Regions from separate parts of the Paenibacillus salivarius genome, predicted to be linked through region 2. Evidence: riboswitches for the same ligand, from Rfam matches in the RefSeq annotation. Region 2 holds a riboswitch; the other holds the start of a gene.
The links. A riboswitch is a leader RNA that binds a small molecule or an ion and turns the genes downstream of it on or off. The one in region 2 is predicted to bind FMN.
Positions count from the first base shown of each region.

Region 1: linked by a shared signal. The riboswitch ahead of ribD (bifunctional diaminohydroxyphosphoribosylaminopyrimidine deaminase/5-amino-6-(5-phosphoribosylamino)uracil reductase RibD) and the one ahead of ACSFXJ_RS20780 (DMT family transporter) in region 2 are both predicted to bind FMN.

Region 1 is NZ_CP195592.1:2,433,224-2,440,609, forward strand. Features, by position in the region: gene lysA (diaminopimelate decarboxylase) at 1-471, shown strand, start outside; gene ACSFXJ_RS10905 (peptidylprolyl isomerase) at 622-1,056, shown strand; gene tlp (small acid-soluble spore protein Tlp) at 1,143-1,361, opposite strand; FMN riboswitch at 1,531-1,708, shown strand; gene ribD (bifunctional diaminohydroxyphosphoribosylaminopyrimidine deaminase/5-amino-6-(5-phosphoribosylamino)uracil reductase RibD) at 1,980-3,086, shown strand; gene ribE (riboflavin synthase) at 3,133-3,816, shown strand; gene ACSFXJ_RS10925 (bifunctional 3,4-dihydroxy-2-butanone-4-phosphate synthase/GTP cyclohydrolase II) at 3,851-5,083, shown strand; gene ribH (6,7-dimethyl-8-ribityllumazine synthase) at 5,100-5,567, shown strand; gene ACSFXJ_RS10935 (segregation and condensation protein A) at 5,637-6,452, shown strand; gene scpB (SMC-Scp complex subunit ScpB) at 6,421-7,026, shown strand; gene ACSFXJ_RS10945 (DUF2953 domain-containing protein) at 7,185-7,386, shown strand, end outside.
Region 2 is NZ_CP195592.1:4,490,814-4,498,199, reverse strand. Features, by position in the region: gene ACSFXJ_RS20810 (hypothetical protein) at 1-18, shown strand, start outside; gene ACSFXJ_RS20805 (SDR family NAD(P)-dependent oxidoreductase) at 235-996, shown strand; gene ACSFXJ_RS20800 (hypothetical protein) at 1,061-2,038, opposite strand; gene ACSFXJ_RS20795 (methionine ABC transporter ATP-binding protein) at 2,247-3,008, shown strand; gene ACSFXJ_RS20790 (methionine ABC transporter permease) at 3,001-3,681, shown strand; gene ACSFXJ_RS20785 (MetQ/NlpA family ABC transporter substrate-binding protein) at 3,750-4,631, shown strand; FMN riboswitch at 4,815-4,970, shown strand; gene ACSFXJ_RS20780 (DMT family transporter) at 5,096-6,061, shown strand; gene ACSFXJ_RS20775 (GGDEF domain-containing protein) at 6,174-7,355, shown strand.

The DNA of each region.
Region 1 (7,386 bases), 2.1 Mb from region 2:
TGGGTCGAACCGGGCCGCAGTATCGTCGGCGATGCCGGAACGACGCTCTATACGGTCGGAACGAGCAAAGATATTCCGGGCGTCCGCAAATACGTGGCCGTTGACGGGGGGATGACCGACAATCCGCGTCCGGCTTTGTACGAATCCAAATATGAAGCCATGCTGGCCAACAGAGGGCTTGATGCGGCTGAAGAGACGGTTTCCGTGGCCGGCAAATGCTGCGAAAGCGGAGACATGCTGATTTGGGACCTGGAGCTGCCGAAAGTGAAATCGGGTGATTTGCTTGCCGTAGCGTGTACGGGTGCATATAACTACGCCATGGCCAGCAATTATAATCGTATTCGCCGCCCTGCGGTCGTTTTTGTCCAAAATGGCAAGAGCGACCTCGTCGTCAAGCGTGAATCGCTCCAGGATATCGTTTCCTGCGACGTGATTCCCGAGCGTATTGCGAAGCAGCCTTCGTTGAAGTAAATTCCCCTGAATTTTAGGGGGACTACTAGATAGCTCCCGGGAAGTCTTCGGACCTTTCCGGGGGCTGTTTTGCTCTCAAAGGAATTCCGTAGTAAACTGGAATAGGTTTGTCCAATAGGGATCGTATTAACGAAGAAGGAAGTGACCTATATGAAAAAGGGTAAAATCGTATTGGAAAAAGGCGGAGAAGTGGAAATCCAATTTCTGCCGGAAGAAGCGCCGGGAACGGTTGCGAACTTTGAAAAGCTGGCGAATTCCGGATTTTATAACGGACTGACGTTCCACCGCGTTATTCCGGGCTTTGTCGCTCAAGGCGGCTGCCCGATCGGTAACGGAACCGGCGGTCCCGGCTACACGATCAAATGCGAAACGGCGACAAATACGACGAAGCACGAGCGCGGCGTACTGTCCATGGCGCATGCGGGTAAAGATACAGGCGGCAGCCAGTTCTTCATCGTATATGAACCGCAGCCTCATTTGAACGGCGTTCATACCGTGTTCGGCAAAGTAACGTCGGGCATGGATCTGGTCGATCAAGTCCGCCCGGGAGACAAAATGAAGGAAGTTACCGTCTGGGATGAATAGTCAGTAAAAGGCCGGACAGAGAGCATCGGAAACTTGCTCTTTGTCCGGCCTTTTTGCGATGAAAAGCCGTTTATTGGCAGGGTAGCTTAGTGATCGTGAGCTTCGTCTTTGACTTCCTCGCGGAAGCCGCGGATCGCATCCAGACGCTTGGCGTTTTTTTCTTCGATTTGATTTTTCTCGCCGGTGGAAATTTCATCCGCATGCTCGGCCAAATAATCCTGGCCTTCACGGAAATTACGAATCGTATTTTGAATGCTGTGTTGGAGTTTTTCGACATTATCAGAGCGATCATCCGGTTTTGCCACGTTACATTCCTCCTGCTTATTGATATGGAAATATGGGATCGAGGATAGTTTCACACGGGATCCGGCTTTTTATTCCGCGAAAGTATGAAAGGAATGTCCTTGATTTTTCAGAAAGTTAATGATAACATTCGGGGTGCAAGACAGTTATTTTAACAATCAAAAATGAATAGCATTCCTTCGGGGTTGGGTGTAATTCCCTACCGACGGTGATGGTGAGCTTCAAGGGGGATTTCCCCGATTTCGAACGCGAGCACAAGTCCGTGACCCGTATGCGTCGTTAACGAGCATGCGGCTGAGCCGGTGAGATTCCGGGACCGACAGTATAGTCTGGATGGGAGAAGGAGACGCGGGAACACATGACATTTTAGAATGAATGTGCTCTTAATTTAGCAGAAACTCGAACATGTTATTAATTTCACAACCGGTGAAATTAATAATTTTGTTAAAGTTGTCGGCGATATGACCAGTCATGATTATTTTTGGCTTGCCTTTACCGCCGCGATGCTGCTTATTTATTTGCGTTGATATATCCTCTTGATCTCAAACCTGCCGGAATGCTCCGGCAGGTTTTTTGTCATTCGTACGACTGCCGGATCAAGGCAAAGGAGGTACGGGGTTTTGCATCGGATCGACGATGAGTACTACATGGAATTGGCGCTTCAAATGGCCGAACGCGCACTGGGCCAAACCGAAATCAATCCGGTCGTCGGCGCCGTCGTCGTGAAAGACGGGGCTGTTGTTGGCCTGGGTGCGCATTTGAAGCGGGGGACGCCCCATGCGGAGGTCCACGCCTTGGATATGGCCGGAGCGCTGTCGGAAGGAAGCACGGTGTACGTCACGCTGGAGCCCTGCAGCCATTATGGAATGACTCCACCTTGCGCCGAAAGATTGATCCGCGAAAAGGTAGCCAGGGTCGTTGTCGCCTGCGAGGATCCCAATCCCCAGGTGGCCGGACGGGGTATCAACATGCTGCGGGAACAAGGCATCCATGTGGATGTAGGCGTTCTTCGGGAGCGGGCGGTTAAATTGAACAGAAAGTTCATCAAGTTCATTTCGACCGGGTTTCCGTATGTAACAATCAAAACGGCAAGCACGCTGGACGGGAAAATCGCCTCAAAGACGGGCGACAGTAAATGGATTTCCAATGAAGAGGCGCGAGCGATCGTCCATACGATGCGCCACCGCCATCAAGGCATCATGGTCGGGATCGGCACGGTCCTGGCGGATGATCCGCAGCTAACGACACGGCTTGAGGTCCCCGGGATATCCCCGGTACGCATTATTGTGGACTCGGTGCTGCGGATTCCGGAGGAGAGCAAGGTAGTCAACGACGGTCTTGCCCCGACCCTGCTGCTGACAACCGCCAGAGCGGATGCTGGCAAAGCCGAGGCTCTGAACAAGAAAGGAATCGAAGTGCTGTTTTGCGGTGAGGGTCCCGAGGTTGACCTAAAGGCGGCGCTGGGCATGCTCGCGAAGCGCGGCATTTCCTCCATTCTCGTTGAAGGCGGGGGAAGACTGAACGGGGCGTTGCTGGAGCAGAAGCTGGTCGATGAAGTCGTGATGTTTATCGCACCTAAACTCATCGGCGGAGAAGCATCGCCGGGAAGTTTTATTTTTTCGGGGTACGAAAAAATGAGCGAAGCGGTTCGATTAACGGAAATGGAAATCGAGCAGCTTGGCGACAATGTTTGTATTCGGGGAGTTCCCGTTTGGTCTGACGCTTAGCCGTCGGTTCGATCAAAGGAATCTCTCCAGGAAGGGTGGCAGATTTATGTTTACTGGACTTGTAGAGGAAATCGGAACGATGAAGTCGATCAGCCGAAAAGGGGAAGCCATGGTGCTCGGCATTTCGGCCGGCGTAATCATGGATGACCTGAAGCTCGGGGATAGTGTTGCCGTTAACGGCGTATGTCTGACAGCCACCGCGATCGGTGCGAATTCATTTACGGTTGACGTCATGCCGCAAACATACAGGCACACGAATCTAAAAGATTTGAAGCCTGGCGGAAAAGTGAATCTGGAACGGGCGATGGCCGCGGGCGGACGCTTCGGCGGACATATCGTGCAAGGCCATGTGGACGGAACCGGGGCGATTGTCCGGACCCGCCATGATCAAAATGCCGTCGTGTATACGATCGAACCGGCCAGCCCCTCTCTTTTCAAATATATTATCCCTCAAGGCTCGATTACCCTGGACGGTATCAGTTTAACGGTGACGGAAGCCGGAGGAGGACGTTTCTCCGTTTCCATTATCCCTCATACCCTGGCGGAAACGGTGCTGGCCAATAAGCGGCCGGGCGATACGGTGAACATCGAATGCGACGTCCTTGGGAAATATGTGGAGCACTTGTTGAACTTCAAGGTCCGTGGAACGGGAAGTCATTCTCAGGAAGAAGAGACGGATGCTCGGGGTGGCATTGATCTTCCGTTTCTGAGCCGGAATGGTTTTGCCTAATATTATTAATCTGCAAGACGAGGAGTGAAAAGACATGAGCGATATCCAACTGGATCGGGTTGAAGAAGCCATCTATGATTTGATGCGCGGTAAGGTCATAATTGTCGTCGATGATGAAGACCGCGAAAATGAAGGCGATTTTGTCGCCCTGGCCGAAAAAGCTACGCCTGAAGTGATCAATTTTATGATCACCCAGGGCCGGGGGCTCGTTTGCATGCCCATTACGCAAGAGCGGGCCGAAGAATTGGAGCTTACGCCGATGGTTGCGCAAAATACGGATTATCATGGAACGGCCTTTACCGTATCTATTGACCATAAAGACACAACGACGGGAATTTCCGCGTATGAGCGTTCTTTAACGGCTCGCGGCATTATGGACCCGAACGCCAAGCCGGCAGATTTTCGCCGCCCTGGTCATATGTTCCCGCTGATTGCCAAGAAAGGCGGCGTCTTGCGACGGGCCGGTCATACGGAGGCTGCGGTCGATCTTGCCCGCATGTGCGGCGCATATCCGGCAGGGGTGATCTGCGAAGTTATCAAGGAAGACGGGACGATGGCGAGATTGCCGGATCTCGTGGAGATAGCCAAGCAGTTCGATCTAAAGCTCATCAGCGTCAAGGATTTGATCCATTACCGCAATGAGAAGGAAAATCTGGTCAACCGGGAAGTCGAGGTCCGCATGCCGACCGATTACGGTGAATTCCGGGCGGTCGCCTACACGAACGACATCGACAACAAAGAGCATGTCGCTTTGGTCAAAGGCGAGATCGATGGGAATGAGCCGGTCCTTGTGCGCGTCCATTCGGAATGCCTCACGGGAGACGTATTTCATTCCCACCGGTGCGACTGCGGCCCGCAGTTCGAAGCGGCTCTCCGCCGGATCGAGCAGGAAGGCAGAGGGGTATTGCTCTACATGCGTCAGGAAGGTCGCGGTATCGGCCTTATAAACAAGCTGAAGGCATATAAGCTGCAAGAGGAAGGGCTTGATACGGTGGACGCGAATCTGAAACTCGGTTTCCCCGCCGATCTTCGGGATTACGGGATCGGGGCGCAAATCCTGAAAGATTTGGGCATCCGCCAAATCCGTCTTCTTACCAACAATCCGCGCAAAATCAAAGGGCTGGAGGGTTACGGCCTGGAGGTCGTCGAGCGGGTTCCGATTCAAATGAAGGAAAATGTGGACAACACCAGTTATTTGCATACGAAGCAAGCGAAGCTTGGGCATCTGCTGAAATTCGACGATGTTGAACAAGACGAAAAAATTTGAAGGGATGAATGATCAAATGGCACATGTATTTGAAGGAAATCTGGTTTCGAAAGGTCTGAAATATGCGATTGTCGTAGGGAGATTCAACGAGTTTATTACGAGCAAGCTGCTGAGCGGGGCGCTGGATGCGCTAAAACGCCATGGCGTTCAGGACGATGAGGTAAGCGTGGCCTGGGTTCCCGGCGCATTTGAAATTCCGTTTGCGGCTCAAAAGCTGGCGGAAAGTGGAAAATATGACGCTGTCATTACGCTCGGTACAGTCATCCGCGGTTCTACTTCCCATTATGATTATGTATGCAATGAAGTGGCGAAAGGGGTTGCCGCGATCGGTCTGAAGACCGGCGTGCCAACGATTTTCGGGGTGGTGACCACGGAAAATATCGAGCAGGCGATCGAGCGTGCCGGTACGAAGGCCGGAAATAAGGGATGGGATGCCGCGATGGCGGCCATCGAAATGGCGAACTTGACGAATCAGCTAAAATAGTGCTTATTTAATGTAGTACCCTTCTTTTTCGGGGTACTGCATTTTCTTTTTTTTTTTTTGCGATTTGCGATGGGTGGAGGATGTTCATTGACGACGGTATTATATAAGCTGGAATCGTTCGAGGGGCCGCTGGATCTTCTCTTGCACCTGATCGACAAGGCGGAAATCGATATACATCAAATTTCGGTCAGCGAAATTACGGATCAATATTTGGAATATTTGCACAATATGCAGGAGCTTGAACTGGAAGTCACCAGCGAGTTCCTTGTTATGGCGGCTACGCTGTTGTCCATGAAGAGCAAGCAGCTGTTGCCGAAGCCGCCTGTGATCGAATTTGACGATGAATTCGACTATCTGCTGGACGAGGAAGAGGATCCGCGCGAGGAGCTGATCCGCCAGCTGATCGAATACCGCAAATTTAAGGGGATCGCCGAACATCTTCATGAGCGCGAGTGGGAGCGGAGTCTTATTTTTTCCAAGGAACCGGAAGATTTGACCCCCTATATGCCCGAGGTCGTGGAGAACCCTGTCAAGGGGCTGCATGCCGCCGATCTCATTGCCATGTTTCAGAAGGCGATCCGAAAGGCGGTGAAGCGCAACACCGTTGCGAAAATTCATCGTGACGAAATATCGGTCAAGGACCGGATCAGGGAGATTGTTTCCTCGCTGGAAAGCGTCGGCAAGGGAGGCAGGGTATTGTTTTCCAAACTGCTTCATCAGGAAATGTCCCGGCATGAGATTGTCGTCACCTTTTTGGCGGTATTGGAGTTGATGAAAATGAAACAGATTGTATGTTTTCAAAACAAGTTGTTCGACGATATCGTCATGGAATGGAGAGGGGAAGGAAAGGCCGATGAATTATCAGGAATTGAAATCGATTATTGAGGGCTTGCTGTTCCTTGCGGGAGAAGAGGGAATCAGCCTGAAACAGCTGACGGAGGTGACCGAACAGAGGCAGGAACTGGTCGCCGACGCGCTGCAGGATATGAAGGACTCTTTCGAGCGGGCGGGCCGGGGGCTGCAAATCGTGCAGATCGCCGGAAATTATCAACTCGCCACCTTGCCGCAGCATGCGCCTTATTTCGAGAAGCTGGCCTATTCGCCTTCGCGTTCCGCGTTATCCCAAGCCGCATTGGAGACCCTATCCATCATTGCTTACCGGCAGCCGATCACCAGGATCGAAGTGGAGGAAATCCGCGGCGTCAAATCCGAACGGGCCATCCACACGCTGGTTAACAAAGACCTTATTGAGGAGGTTGGCCGTGCGGAAGCGATTGGGCGCCCTATTTTGTATGGAACAACCAAGGCGTTTCTCGATTATTTCGGTCTTGCCAGCCTGAAGGATCTGCCGGATCTGGCGGATTTTGAAAGCGTGGAGGACTTGGAGGAAGAGACGCAGTTGTTGTTTCAGAAGCTCGAAGAACAGCAGTTGACGTTTGACGATGTCGATGAAACTTAATATGGGCTTTACGTCATGAAACCTCGCGATGAGCGAGGTTTTTTGGTGTTATCGATCAAAAAAAGCATGAGCCGAATTGCCAATTCTGGAATTCAATTAAGTAAAACAAGCCATACTATTCGGAGTTTGTTATCTGAAAAAGCATGGAGGGCACTCCGATGTGGATTTGGCTCGGAAGTATCCTGATATTGTTACTGTTGTTACTGTTGCTGCTGCTCCTGATCTTCATGTCCAAAATAAAGATAACGTTGATGGCCAAAAAGGTGAACGGGGACGAAACGATACTGATTGACGTCGTATTGCTGTTCGGGCTGCTTACGTTTCATTACCGAATCCCCACGATCGGGCTTAAAAATTGGC
Region 2 (7,386 bases):
CCTAAGCAAACGCCATAGCTGAACGCGCAGGATCTATACAGTGCCTTACATGTAAGCAGCATCATCCACGGTAAATTGCTTGAACAGTTTCATCCCCACTGTTTGAGCAATGTTGTGATAGAATACGGGGCGGGAGCGGCAAGCGGCATCTGGGCGGGTTATGGTGGCAAACGTCCGAACTGGAAGTGGACAGCCGGAAACATTAGAATAGAGGCGAGAGGAGACGAGAACGACATGAATATCGATTTGACCGGAAAAATAGCGCTGATCACCGGAGCCACGGGGCAACTCGGCCGGGTGATGGCAAGAACGCTCGCTCAGTGCGGAGCGAAGATTGCGATTCACTATGCGAACAATGAATCGAAGGCCCGGGAGCTTTTGGAGGAGATTTCGGAAGCCGGCGGACAAGCTGTTATCGTCCGTGCGGATATTACCAAGGAAGCGGAAATTCAGGCGATGAAAAATAAAATCAAGTCGGAACTCGGCGATCCCGACATCGTCGTTGCGAACGCGGTCGTCCAATATGCCTGGACTTCCGTGCTGGAGCAATCGCCGGAGGATTACGTAAGCCAGTTCGAGTCCTGCGTCCTGCAGAGCGTATACCTGGCGAAAGCTTTTATCCCGGCCATGATCGAAAAGGGCGGCGGACGATTGATCGGCATCAATACCGAATGCGCCATGCAGAACTTCCCCGGACAATCCGCCTATACGGCCGGCAAACGCGGGATGGACGGCGTGTACCGGGTACTGGCCAAAGAGGTCGGACCGCATCAAATTACGGTGAACCAGGTGGCGCCGGGCTGGACCATCAGCGAAAAAGACTACGGCGTGGCCGATCTGAACGATGCCTCCTATGTGGAACAGGTGCCGCTGAAACGCAGAGGAAAGGACCAGGATATCGCCAATGCGGTCGCTTTCCTGGCATCGGATTTGGCCGGCTTCATTACAGGTGCCTATATCCCGGTCAATGGCGGGAACGTCATGCCGGCTATTTGACGGACAAACAACAAAAAAAAGAGCATTGCCTGGGCACATTCTTCCAGCAATGCTCTTTTTTTGTTTAGTTCACGAGCTCTTCGCGTAATTTATCCAGAGAGTTCGAAGGCTTGTAGTTGTTTTTGGCGGTAGCTTCCATGAATTGCTTCAGTTTCCCAAGCAGCGGGCTGGAGTCGATATCCGCCTTTTCGAGCACTGAAGTATACGCCTCCTTGGCTTCGGGCTCCATCATGCCGTTGTCATAATCGAACAGCGGCGTATTGTTGCCTCCGTAGAAGACCGCCAACTTATAATACCCCAGCAGGGTTTGCGCTTCCTTGATCCGCTTCGAATCGGGATACCGCACGGTAAAGGCTTCGGCCGCGAGAGCGCGCTCCAACAATTCATCCCATCCGATCGACAAGGCCGCGTCACTCATAAACCGGTCATCCGATTCTTTGGCTTTCAGCTGTATATAAGCGGCGACTTCTTCTGTTGCCTTGTCGGCATATTTAGCCGTTACCCTGTAATCCGGATCAGGTGAAAACATGCCCTCCCTCGTATCCACGAGATATCCGGAATCACGGGTTTCCGTGAGCAGTGCCTTCATCTTTTCATCGCTCGCCTTGCCGATCACTTCATCGAGAGTTTCATCGTAATTATAGATTTCCGCAAGCCTCTCCTGCGTATCTCCTTCATAAAACCGGTCCACGAGACCGCCAAGCTCCTTGATCTGCGTATCTTCCAAAGCAAGCAGCATGTCGGACACCTGTTCCTTGGACAAGCTGCCGATATGTTCGTCGAGGAAATCGAAGGCTTCCGGAAGCTTGCCTCCTTCCGCCAGCAAGGCGTTAAACTCAGTCACCAGCCGGGCGGAATCCGTATTTTCCGGTGCATTTCCGTCCTGCGGGTTTAGCTCATTTTGATTTTGATTTATTCCATTTTCTTGATTTGAGGGTTGACCTGTTTGTGCGGGTTCGGCATGGTTCGTGCATGCGCCAAGCGTCAAAGCGGCGGCAAGCGTGAAAGCCACGGCCAGTCTTCGCCTGTAAAGGGACGTCATTGAACGATTCCTCCTTTATGTCGGTCCATTCCTATCCGTATTTTTTAACGTCTGCGGGAAGAGAAATGTTGCAATGATGATACACAATTAATAATTGGTGACACAGAAGGGTAATTGCTCTATAATCAAAAGGAAAACGACCACTAAAACAGGTTTGTTAAATTATTAATACAATTAGCATGGTGCAAACCGGATGGGGGGGAGGCCTTTGATTTCTCTTCAAGACGTAAGTAAAAGCTACGCATCCCGCGAGGGGGGCTTTACCGCGGTGCACCCTTTGACTCTTACGATCGAAGAGGGAGCGGTGCATGGGATTATCGGTCCCAGCGGGGCAGGAAAATCGACGCTGCTGCGAATGATGAACTTGCTGGAGATACCCGATCGGGGCAGCGTGACGATCGACGGGCAGGATTTGCTTCGGCTTCCGGAGGGTCAGCTGCGGCTGGCCAGGCGGAAAATCGGCATGGTGTTTCAGCAATTTCACTTGCTTCATAACCGGACCGTGAGCGGCAATGTCGCCGTTCCGCTGGAGCTCGCCGGCATGCCGAAAAAGCAGCAAAAGGAACGGGTTCGGGAATGCCTTCGATTTGTCGGATTGGAGGATAAGGCGAAGGAGTACCCGGCCCGGCTCAGCGGCGGACAGAAACAGCGGGTCGCGATCGCCCGTGCGCTTGCCCACAAGCCATCGGTGCTGCTCTGCGACGAGCCCACCTCTTCGCTCGATCCGGCCACGACGTCGGAAGTGCTGGGGGTTTTGAGGCATATCAATGAAGCGCTTGGGGTCACGATCGTGATCGTAACTCACGAGATGGACGTGGTGAAGGCGATTTGCCGGGAGGTGTCCGTTATGGAGCAGGGCCGTCTGACGGACCGCTTCAAGCTGGAAAAGCGGGCGGAGCAGACCGAATTCCGCAGGCCGCCGTCATACCGGGAAATGCTGCTGGGGAAAGCGGGGCAGGCCGATGTTTGATTTTTCCGTCATGCTCGATAAATTCATCCAGTATTGGCCGCAGATTGCCGACGCGATCGGGGAGACCTTCCTGATGGTCGGCATCTCGGTCGCAGCGGCGCTGTTGCTGGGCCTCCCGCTGGGGACGATGCTGTTTCTGACCGCGAAGGGCCAGCTCTACGAAAACCGGACATGGTCCGCGATACTCGGCGGTTTTGTCAATGTGGTGCGGTCATTTCCTTTTTTGCTGCTGGTCGTGTTCCTTATTCCTTTCACCCGGTTTTTGATCGGAACGGCGATCGGCACGCTTGCCGCTTCGGTTCCGCTTGGAATCGTGGCCATCGCGATTTATGCCAGACAAGTGGAGCAATCCCTGCTGGAAGTGCCGAAAGGTGTGGTGGAAGCGGCCCGTTCGATGGGAGCTTCGAGGCTAGCGATCATCCGCAAATTTTTGTATGTCGAAGCTCGCTCCGGTTTGGTGCTTGGACTGACGACCTCGACGATCAGCTTTATTTCGTATTCCACCGTCATGGGTGTCGTGGGCGGAGGAGGGGTCGGCGATTTTGCGATCCGTTACGGCTATCAGCGGTTTGAAACGGAACTAATGGCGGCCGTCATCGTGCTCATGATTATTTTGGTGCAGCTGGTTCAATACACCGGAAGCAGGATCGCGAGATGGCTGGACCGGCGGTGAAGAAAATTCTGGAGAAACATCAGCATGTTAGAAAGAGAGTAAACCGAAAATATTGGAGGGTGTTTGAGATGAAAAAAAGTTGGATGTTTGGACTGCTTGCCTTGGTGCTTGCGATTGTCGTAGCGGGATGCGGCAACGGAAACGGAAGCGGCAATAGCAAAGGTAACGGTAATGCACCGGGAGAAAATACCGCGAATCAGGGGGATAACCCCGCCGCCAAAAACGAAGAAGTAACGTTGAAGGTCGCGACACTGATTCCGCCGATGACGGACATCTTGGAGATCGTGAAGCCGATTCTCAAAGAAGAAGGCATCAACCTGGAACTCGTCGTGCTGTCGGATAATGTCCAGCCGAATGACGCGCTGGCGAACAAGGAAGTGGATGCGAACTTTTTCCAGCACATTCCTTACATGAACCAGTATAATGAAAGCACGGGCAGCAAGCTCGTCGGCATTCAGCCGGTCTACCACGCGGTATACGGCGCGTATTCCAAGCGTTACAAATCAATGGAGGAATTGCCGGAAGGGGCGACGATCGCGATCGCCAATGATCCTACGAACACCGGGCGCTCGCTTGTCATGCTGGAGAAGGCCGGCGTGATTAAGCTGAAGGAAGGCGTAGGAATCAATGCGACCGTGGCCGATATTACCGAGAACAAAAAGAATTACAAGTTCGAAGAAGTCGATTTGCTGATGCTGGCCCGGATGCTCGATGATGCCGATCTGGTTTTGATGACCCCGGCCTATGCCAGCCCGCTTGGATTGACGCCGAAGAAAGACGCGCTGCTGACGGAAACGACCGAATCCGCATTTGCTATCACGCTGGTGGCCCGCGAGGACAACAAGGATTCCGAACCGATCCGTAAGCTGGCAGAGGCTATTTCGGGTCCTGAAGTGAAGGCATTTTTGGAGAAGGATTACAGCGAGATCGCCATTCCGGCTTTTGAATAATCCACTATCAAAAAATTAGTAGGTTACAAAACGAATATTTTTATGTATAATGGTTGTAAATTAGATTGATTTTCATAAAATAAATCATAGGTTGTTTTCATTGTGACGTATGTTACAGAATTGGCTTTCTGGGCGTACTAATATGAAATCAACCCATGCAACACCACACTAAATAAAATGAATATGGATCTTCGGGGTAAGGTGAAATTCCTGACCGGCGGTGATAGTCATCCGAAAGGATGCTTCAGCCCGCGACTCGCTGTTTTCGATATGGAAGACGGCGACTGATCTGGTGCAATTCCAGGGCCGACGGTAAAGTCCGGATGGGAGAAGATCAATAAGTAAGCATGCGGCAGAAAATTGCTTTGACGCAAGCTTATTTGATCAGCCCCTGTTTACATTGACATCCGTCAATGACAGGGGTTTTCTGCGTAGACCCCATATTCAAGAAGGAGTCAAGGAATATGGAAAATGCATCAAGTGTCAGAGTTCAGGTAAATTCTTCGCTGCCGTTGTCGAAGGCCCGCCCCAAGAGCGGCTTTTGGCTGGTCGTTTTGGGAGCCGCGCTTTGGGGCGTGGATCCGCTGTTCCGTCTTATTTTGCTTAAATCGATTACGTCCGCTCAGCTCGTACTGTTGGAGCATATCCTCATTGCCTTGTGCGTAGCCCCGATTCTATGGAAAAACCGTGCCGAGCTTAAAGGGATCGGCTGGAAACAGGGGGGCGCCTTGCTCTTTATCTCCTGGGGGGGCTCCGCGATCGCGACGATTTTGTTCACGCTCGGGCTGGCGCATGGGAATGCGAACGCCGTGCTGCTGCTGCAAAAGCTCCAGCCTTTGTTCGCGATCATATTGGCGCGCTTTTTGCTGAAAGAGTCGCTGCCGCGCCATTTTTCGGCGCTCTTCATCGTTGCGCTGGCAGGGACCTACCTGCTGACCTTCGGTTTTGATATCCCCTTCGGGCACTGGAATGATTTTGTTCAGGTAGGAAGCTTGTTGTCGCTCGGGGCGGCCGCGCTTTGGGGCGGGTCGACCGTAATGGGACGCCTGATGGTAGGCCAGATGAAGTACGAGACGGTCACCTCGCTCCGGTTTATTTTAGCCCTGCCGCTGCTTCTCGCCATCACTTGGAATGAAGGAGCCGCTTGGCATCTGCCCGGGGACGGAGCCGGAATCGCCGCCTTCTCCTTGAACTTGGTGGGGCAGGCGCTGCTGCCGGGACTGCTTAGCCTGCTTGTCTATTATAAAGGGCTGACCACCACGAAAGCGTCTGTGGCAACGCTGGCCGAGCTCAGCTTCCCGATGGTGGGCGTGCTGATCAACTGGATCGCGTTCCAGCAGGTGGTTACGTTGGCCCAAGCGTTCGGTTTTATCCTGATTTGGGCGACGCTATTCGTGATTTCGAGACAGGATAATGCAAAAACCGCTTAAAATAGATATAAAAATTAGAGGATTTTCGATCTCCATTGTCGGAAATCCTCTTTTTGTTTATACTTAAAATTTGGAAGATGGATTCGATCTATAGAATGGATGATCCGCATATATGTTGTTTAATCTCGATATGAATACCGTATATATATTGCTGGCGCTGGGCCATCTTTTTACCGTGATCCTTGTAACCGCCTACAGAAATGGACTTCCTCGGGATCGGGCCGTGAATGCTTTTTACGCGGCAAAATGGTTTCAAGCGTTGACCTGGGCGATCATGGCGTTTGACTGGAAAGCCATGCCTTTTCTGGCTGCCGCGAATTCGATTTATTTGCTCGGTACCGCCTTGGAAACGATGGCGCTGCTGAGAGTGGCCGGCGGATACAGCCGAAGGTACGGCAAAGCTTATTTTTTCCTCATTGTTACCTCTATTTTCGTATACAATCTGATCGTTATGTTCTGGAATTTGGAGAGTCTGCGGATCACGGTCGTATCTGTGACCATCGCCCTCTTTCTGCTTCCGCCCGTGCTTGTCATGATTCGCGGGAAGAAGCGGACAGCCCTCAAGCTAACCGTGGGATATTTGTATCTGATCGTTGCGGCCGGCCTTTTGATCCGCTCCATCGTGGTGTGGACATCCAGCATGGAGGTCTCGGCGTTTGAGCCGAGTCTTTACCAGAACCTCTCCTTTCTCTCCCTATTTTTCAATATGATGCTCGGCAATGTCGGATTCGTGCTCTTATCCAAGGAGAAAGCCGATATGGAACTGCTTAAGCTTGCGAGTTACGACGATTTGACGGGGGCGATGAACCGCCGGACGTTCGTGCTTGGGGCAAAGCGGATTTTGGGCATATATGAAAAAAATCGGAAGCCGGTCTCTTTTCTGCTGCTGGATCTCGACGAGTTCAAAACGATCAATGACACGCACGGTCACGACGCAGGCGATGAGGTGCTGCAGAATTTCAGCGACAAGATTCGAAGGGAAATGAATCCCGGGGATTTGCTCGGAAGGTACGGGGGCGATGAATTTGCGATCCTGCTTCCTGGTGCGGACGAACGCAGGTCGGACGAGTTTGCCGAAGCGCTGCGCTGTGCCGTGGAGCGTGACGGTACGGTTGATAACGGATCGGAAAACACGAAGATCGACTACACCATAAGCATGGGAATCATTACGGTCGTGCCGAAGGCGGAGGTTCCGCTGGAGAGGCTGTACAAATTATCCGATAAGGCCCTTTATCGGGCCAAACAGGCGGGGAGGAATCGCGCCGCCAGAAGCCGGTTGGAGGAATACGAGTGAAGGGACGGCCTCGAGGCGAGGCGGTTTGAGA